Regions from separate parts of the Roseixanthobacter pseudopolyaromaticivorans genome, predicted to be linked through region 1. Evidence: riboswitches for the same ligand, from Rfam matches in the RefSeq annotation. Region 1 holds a riboswitch; the other holds the start of a gene.

Region 1 (3,396 bases):
GTGGCGCTGGAGCACGTGGGCCTGTGGTTCGCCGGCACCGCCACCAAGAACGACCGCGCGGGTGAATCCATCAAGATCATCAACGAGGAGTTTCAGCAGATCCTCGACAAGGGGCCGACCCAAGCGGAGCTGGACGAAGCCAAGAGCTACCTCACCGGCAGCTATGCGCTGCGCTTCGACACCTCCTCGAAGATCGCCGGGCAATTGCTCCAGATCCAGATCGACAAGCTGGGCATGGATTATATCGATCGCCGCAACGCGCTGATCGAGGCGGTGACGCTGGAGGATCTGCGCCGCGTTTCCCAGCGCTTGTCTGGCGCGCAAAAGGCTCTGGTGGTGGTCGCCGGCCGGCCCGTGGGGGTGATCGGCAACTGACCGGCCGCCCGCGGCCGGTAACCATAGAGTCAGATACCTCCCCCGGTGCGGGCTCAAGGCGCGGGTCCCCCCTCCCCCTGCGCTTTAACCTTCTGTTATACATACGCGTCTTGCGGAGGTTTTTGGAGTTTCCTCATGCGTTTTGCTTTAGACGCTGCTCTGCCTATGCGTGTGTTGGCCGGGGCAGCCATGGCCATCACCCTTGCAGGGTGCGCGGGCAACTCGCAGGGGACGTTTGGCGCGCCCGGCGTGAATGTTGATCCCGCCGCGGCAGCAGGCGGCGTGGGCGCCGCCCAGCCTACCAACAATATGACCATCGGCTCCGGCCCCGATGCGGTGGAGTTCGACTGCCCGCGTGTGGACGTGCGCTCGGGCGCCTCCGCATGGCAGGTGCCGGCCCCCGGCGGCGGACTGAAGTACCAGGGCTCGCTCGGCCAGTTGGCCCGCGAATGCAACATTGCCAACGGCGTGATGACCGTGAAGGTTGGCCTCGACGGCCGGGTGCTGCTGGGCGACAAGGGCACGCCCGGCGCGCTCAATGTGCCGATCCGCATCGCGGTGGTGCAGGAAGGCCCCTCGCCCAAGACCATCACCACCAAATTCTTCGTGGTGCCGCTCAACATTCCCCAGGGCGAAACCCAGACCACCTTCACGGTGGTGGAAGACACCATCTCCTTCCCGGTCACCACCCCGGACGCGATCTCGAAATACGTGATCTACGTGGGCTTCGATCCCAAGGGCGAAACCCCGGCCCGCCCGCGTCCGACTCGGCCGCGGCCTGCGGCACCCGCGGCCGATGCCGCGCCCGCGGCGGCACCGGCCGCCCCGGCGGCCGCGAAGCCGGCGGCGAGCAAGCCGGCCGCGCCGGCTGCGGACCCCAATACGTTCGGCCCGGCGCCCACCTTCGGGCCGCCTCCGGCGACTTTCGGACCGCCGCCCGCACAATGACGAAAAGCGCCGCATTGACCGCGCGGCGCGTTTCTCTATGGTGACGGCGGCCGCTCCTCGGAGCGGTCGCTCGGAAGATCCCTGCGGGAGAGACCGGCCCATTCTCTGGATGATGGCCGGCGCCGAAGGCGCAACCGCCCCGGAACCGCTCAGGCAAAAGGACCGCAGGGGGACGACACTCTGGAAAGCAGCTGCGGCGTGACCCTCAGGGATCATGCGGGTGGCTCACCGAAGGAGTAAGCCGTGCCCGTTCCACCGGGTGCGGTCAAATCTCTCAGGTTCCGGTGACAGAGGGGGCGCCGCTCGGGCCGAAAGGTCCGATGACTTTGGCGCGACCCCAGGAACCGGAATGGCACAGCCCGAGACCGATCTTCCCCTTCTGACGACGCCGTTGCACGGCGCCCATGCGGCGCTCGGCGCCCGCCTTGTGCCGTTCGCAGGCTATGACATGCCGGTGCAATATCGCGACGGCATCCTGGCGGAACATGCCTGGACCCGCACCCACGCCGGCCTGTTCGACGTGTCCCACATGGGTCAGGCCAAGCTCGTCGGGCCGGACCATGCGACCACGGCCGCCGCGCTCGAAACGCTGATTCCCGCCGACATCCTCAATCTAAAACTCGGCCGCCAGCGCTATTCCCAGCTGATGGCGGACGATGGCGGCATCCTCGACGACCTGATGGTCACCCGCCCCGGCGCGGCGGAAGAGGACGGCACCTTGCTGCTGGTGGTGAACGCCGCCGGCAAGGAGGCGGACTATGCCCATATCGCCGCCCGCCTGCCCGCCGGCGTGACGCTGGAACGGCTCGACGACCGCGCGCTCCTCGCGCTCCAGGGTCCCGAGGCCGCTGCCGTGCTGGCGCGCCATGCCCCCGAAGGCGCCGCGCTGGACTTCATGGCCGCCGGCCCTTCGACCTTCGACGGCATTCCCGTCCATATCTCCCGGTCCGGCTATACCGGCGAGGACGGGTTTGAAATCTCCATCCCCGAAAGCTCCACCGTCACCGTGTGGAACACGCTGCTCGCCGAGCCCGAGGTCAAGCCCATAGGCCTCGGGGCGCGCGATTCGCTGCGGCTGGAGGCGGGCTTGTGCCTCTATGGCCACGACATCGACCCCACCACCTCGCCTGTCGAAGCCGCCTTGGTCTGGTCGATCCAGAAGCGGCGGCGGGAGGGCGGCGGCTTTCCCGGCGCCGCGCGCATCCAGCGCGAGCTTGCCGAAAGCCCGGCGCGCGTACGCGTCGGCCTGCGCCTTGAGGGGCGCGCGCCGGCCCGCGAGGGCGCCGAAATCGCTAAGGACGGAAGTGTGGTCGGCACGGTCACGTCCGGCGGCTTCGCCCCCACCCTGAACGCGCCCATCGCCATGGGCTATGTGCCGCCCGCCCTGGCGGCGCCGGGCACGCGTCTCGACATCATCGTGCGCGGCAAGAACCTGCCCGCGACCGTCGTCACATTCCCGTTCGTGGCCCAGCGCTACGTCCGTAAGAGCGAACAGAAGGGGGCCTGACCATGAGTGACGTGCGCTACACCAAGGACCATGAATATGTCCGGCTCGACGGTGACGTGGCGGTGATCGGCATCTCCGATTACGCCCAGAGCCAGCTCGGCGACGTTGTGTTCGTAGAGCTTCCGGCCATTGGCAAGGTCGTGAAGCAGTCTCAGGAAGCCGCGGTCGTCGAGAGCGTGAAGGCCGCGAGCGAAGTCTATGCCCCGGTTTCCGGCGAGGTGATTGCCGTCAACGAGGCGCTGGAAGCCGCTCCCGATACCGTCAATGCGGATCCGGAAGGCGCCGGCTGGTTCGTGAAGCTCAAGCTTTCAAACCCCGCCGAATTGGACGAATTGATGGATGCCGCGGCCTATGCCGCCTTCGTCGAGACGCACGCCTGACACCCCAACGGCCGCACATGCACGGTGCCGCGGGCTGACGCGGCCGTGCACGTCGGCGAGGCAAACGCATCATGCGCTATCTCCCCCTGACACCCGAAGACCGCACCGAAATGCTGGCACGCATCGGCGTGCCATCGGTGGACGCTCTGTTCGCCGACATTCCCGCGGACAAGCTTCTCGCCGAAC
Region 2 (3,396 bases), 710 kb from region 1:
TTGTGGACATTGGACACGAGTTTTTAGTGTATAGTCAATTCATCATTGATGCCCGCGTCTATGACCAGGCGCGCAAGGGAAAGACGACCGCCCTTGAAGGCATCAATTTAAGGCGTGAGCTCAACCTGAGTGTCCAACGCATGACTTATGATATTCGCATAGAGCAGTTGCCGAGCCATATATGTTCCAAAATCTGCGTTTCAGCAAAGACCATCGGCATGGTGGTTGAAATATTCAGCTCGGCAAATCCCGCGAATAACGGTTCGTTTCAACGTATCTTTATCCCGCGTACGCAATTTTTCATGCGTATCGAAAGCCAGGCGCCCCGCTCCGCTTGACCGGTCCCCAGCGGGTCCGCATCCTTCCATCTGCCCGGCGCGGTGAAGGTGGGGTGAGAAGAGCCCGGCGATCGAACAATCAGGGATCGGGTCGATCCCAGTCAATGGATGCGATCCGTGGATCGGCGGCAAAGGCGTCACGTGGAAACTCGACACCCTGGCGCGGAAACTCGCACAAGGCCTGGACGCCGGACAGGCTCAGGCGAATGCGCCAGGTCTGTCGCTCGACGGGTGCGGGCTTTTCGAAGGCACGACACCTGAGGATCGCAAGGTTCGCCCCCTGCGCCGGGTCGCGCACCGATCTGTAGCGGATCACGTCGCCGTCGGCCGCTCGGGCCGCGTCCGCGAAGGATTGGCAGTGGCTGTAATCTGTAAGATCGGTCCAAAGGTCCTCGTCCTGAGAAAGCGGTTCGCGCATCAGGTCCAGGAGGCGCGCCGTTCCGATCGTGGTCGAGATGGCGGTGTACTCCGCCGCATCAGACGGCCAGGGTGTGGCTGGCGACTCGGCGAAGAATAGAAGCCGATAGAATGCCATCTCCGCGACGGCGGTCGCCGGGCTCTCGGCTGCGTAATAGATGCCGAGCGTGCGTCCGGCGCGCCGGAAGCGCGAGCCGTCGGGATAGGTGGCGCCGTAGCGGAATGGCGTTGCCAGCAGGAAGTCGAGGTGGCGGCACTCTGGCGGGATCGCAGGCTTCGTCTCTTCGACTAGGTCTTCGAGCAACGCCTGTTCGGCGAGCGTATCCGTCAGCTTCAGCGTCGAGACACGGTGCTGGGCTTCGACAAGCCGCCAGCACGCGCCGTCGAAACGTTGGAACTCAGACGAGAGCGCGACGCGCGTCCAGATAGGCGATGACATCGACGAGCCCGCTCACGGTTTGGAGTTTCTCGATCGGCCGGGCGTCGAGGACGGCGTTGGGATTGGCGAGCCAACTGGCTGCGACCTTCTCGTCGCCACCGGCAATCGCGTCGAGCGACCGGAACAGGCGAACGAAGAGAACCGCCAGCTCGAACGGCTTCGTGCCGGGCTCAAGCCCGAACTCGCCACGCTTCATGCGCGATACCGTCGCCTCGCTGACCCCGATGACAGTGGCCAAAATCCGGGCTGTCACGCCCAGCTGCTCCGCGGCGCGCAGAACCGCCTTGGTGACGACGGCGGACGCTTCGGGGCGGGCGGCGGCGGACTGAAGGGCGGTCATGAGTTGGTCCTTTCTCATGAAATTATATGATATAATAATTTCTAAAGAAACTAAAATTGCGCGATGCTATTGAAGGCCTCGGCAATGCGCTTGCCGCACCATCAGCCGCCGAAATGACCAGGCCGCATAGCCCCTCAGGGGCCCGGGCAAAGAAGATGGCGTGCTGCTCGATCGATTGGCCGATCACACAAACAGACATTCGGGGACAAAAACTATTTGTCTTGAAGTCGGCGGGCAAATGCCTATTCTGACGCCTGCCGTTCAGATGGATCGGGAGAGGGCGCTTCGGCGCCGCCGAAGGAGCAACCGCCCCGGAATCTCTCAGGCAAAAGGACCGATTCATCAGGCACTCTGGAGAGAGATCAGGATCATTCCTGGTCCACCGAAGGGGATATCCGCCTTGGCGGAGAAGCTCTCAGGTTCCGTGACAGAGGGGGCGTAACCGTCACGGAAGAGAGTCTTGAACATGGGACATGTGATTGTTATCGGCGCGGGCATCACCGGCGTCACCACCGCCTATGCCTTGCTGCGCCGTGGGCACGCGGTGACCGTACTGGAGAGGCACCCCTACGCCGCCCTCGAAACCTCCTTTGCCAACGGTGGCCAGCTTTCGGCCAGCAATGCCGAGGTCTGGAACCAGTGGTCCAACGTCGCCCGCGGCATCCGCTGGATTTTCACCCGCTCCGCTCCGCTGCTCCTGAATCCAAAGCCGAGCTGGCACAAGATGTCCTGGCTCGCGGAATTCGTCGGCCAGATCCGCAGATACGAGGACAACACCATCGAGACGGTCCGCCTCGCCATCGAGGCGCGGCGGCATCTGTTCGAGATCGCCGAGCGGGAAGGCATCGCATTCGATCTGGAACAGCGGGGTCTCATGCACGTCTATCGCGACAAGGCGAGCTTCGCCCATGCCACCGAGGTCAACGCCTTGCTGAAGCGCGGCGGCCTTGAGCGCGCGGCGGTGACGCCGGAGGAAATCAAGACCATCGAGCCAAGCCTCGAAGGCGCTTTCCACGGCGGATTCTTCACCCCGCGCGATGCCTCCGGCGACATCTGCCGGTTTACGCGCGGCCTTGCGGCGGCGTGCGAACGCCTGGGGGGAAGGTTCGTCCATGGCGTCGAGGTGCGCGCCATTCGCGACGGGGGGAATTCCCGCTTGGTCGAATGGCACGGCGTGGACGATGTGCAGGCCATGGGGTCGCTGGCGGCCGACCGCGTGGTCATCTGCGGCGGTGTCGGTAGCCGGCGGCTGGCCGCTCTGGTGGGCGAACGGCTCAACGTTTATCCGGTGAAGGGCTATTCGATCACCGTCGCGGTGAAGCCGGAGGATGTGCACCATGCCCCGCGTGTGGCCCTGCTGGACGATGCCGCGAAGATCGTGACCAGCCGCCTCGGCGACAGCCGGTTCCGCATCGCCGGCACGGCGGAACTGAACGGCTACAATCGCGACGTTCGGGCCGATCGCACCGCGCCCCTCGTGAGCTGGACGCGGCGCCATTTCCCGAAGCTCGATACCAGCGACGTTGCGGTCTGGGCGGGGTTGCGGCCCATGCTGCCGGGGATGCTGCCGCGGGTCGGCGCAAGTCGGCGGGCGCGCAACGTGTTCTTCAACACCGGCCACGGCCACCTCGGTTGGACCCTATCCTGCGCCACCGCCGAACTGGTTGCGGCGCAGATGTCCGCTTGAGGGCGCGCCGGCGGGCGGAGCGAAACCGTCCGCCGGCCGCCCCGTACTCAATCTTTGGCCGCGTGCATGCGGATCAGGCGCCCATAGATGCGTTGTGCCGCTTCGATTTCGTGCACGCCGCACCATTCGTCGGTGACATGGGCCTGGCTGGATTCGCCAGGCCCAAGGATGACGA

What was found. Region 1 has a riboswitch for glycine ahead of gcvT (glycine cleavage system aminomethyltransferase GcvT). Riboswitches for the same ligand answer to the same signal wherever they lie in the genome.
Region 2: it holds a riboswitch for glycine, as region 1 does, so the genes downstream of both, V5F68_RS19185 (D-amino acid dehydrogenase) here and gcvT (glycine cleavage system aminomethyltransferase GcvT) in region 1, are expected to answer to the same signal.

The regions. Positions count from the first base shown of each region.
Region 1 covers NZ_CM195539.1:3,380,710-3,384,105, forward strand. The annotation lists gene V5F68_RS16020 (M16 family metallopeptidase) at 1-375, shown strand, start outside; gene V5F68_RS16025 (hypothetical protein) at 565-1,323, shown strand; glycine riboswitch at 1,398-1,498, shown strand; glycine riboswitch at 1,500-1,618, shown strand; gene gcvT (glycine cleavage system aminomethyltransferase GcvT) at 1,673-2,830, shown strand; gene gcvH (glycine cleavage system protein GcvH) at 2,833-3,210, shown strand; gene gcvPA (aminomethyl-transferring glycine dehydrogenase subunit GcvPA) at 3,282-3,396, shown strand, end outside.
Region 2 covers NZ_CM195539.1:4,091,607-4,095,002, reverse strand. The annotation lists gene V5F68_RS19200 (GntR family transcriptional regulator) at 1-338, shown strand, start outside; gene V5F68_RS19195 (RES family NAD+ phosphorylase) at 418-1,194, opposite strand; gene V5F68_RS19190 (antitoxin Xre-like helix-turn-helix domain-containing protein) at 1,154-1,534, opposite strand; glycine riboswitch at 1,796-1,881, shown strand; gene V5F68_RS19185 (D-amino acid dehydrogenase) at 2,001-3,221, shown strand; gene V5F68_RS19180 (M20 family metallopeptidase) at 3,269-3,396, opposite strand, start outside.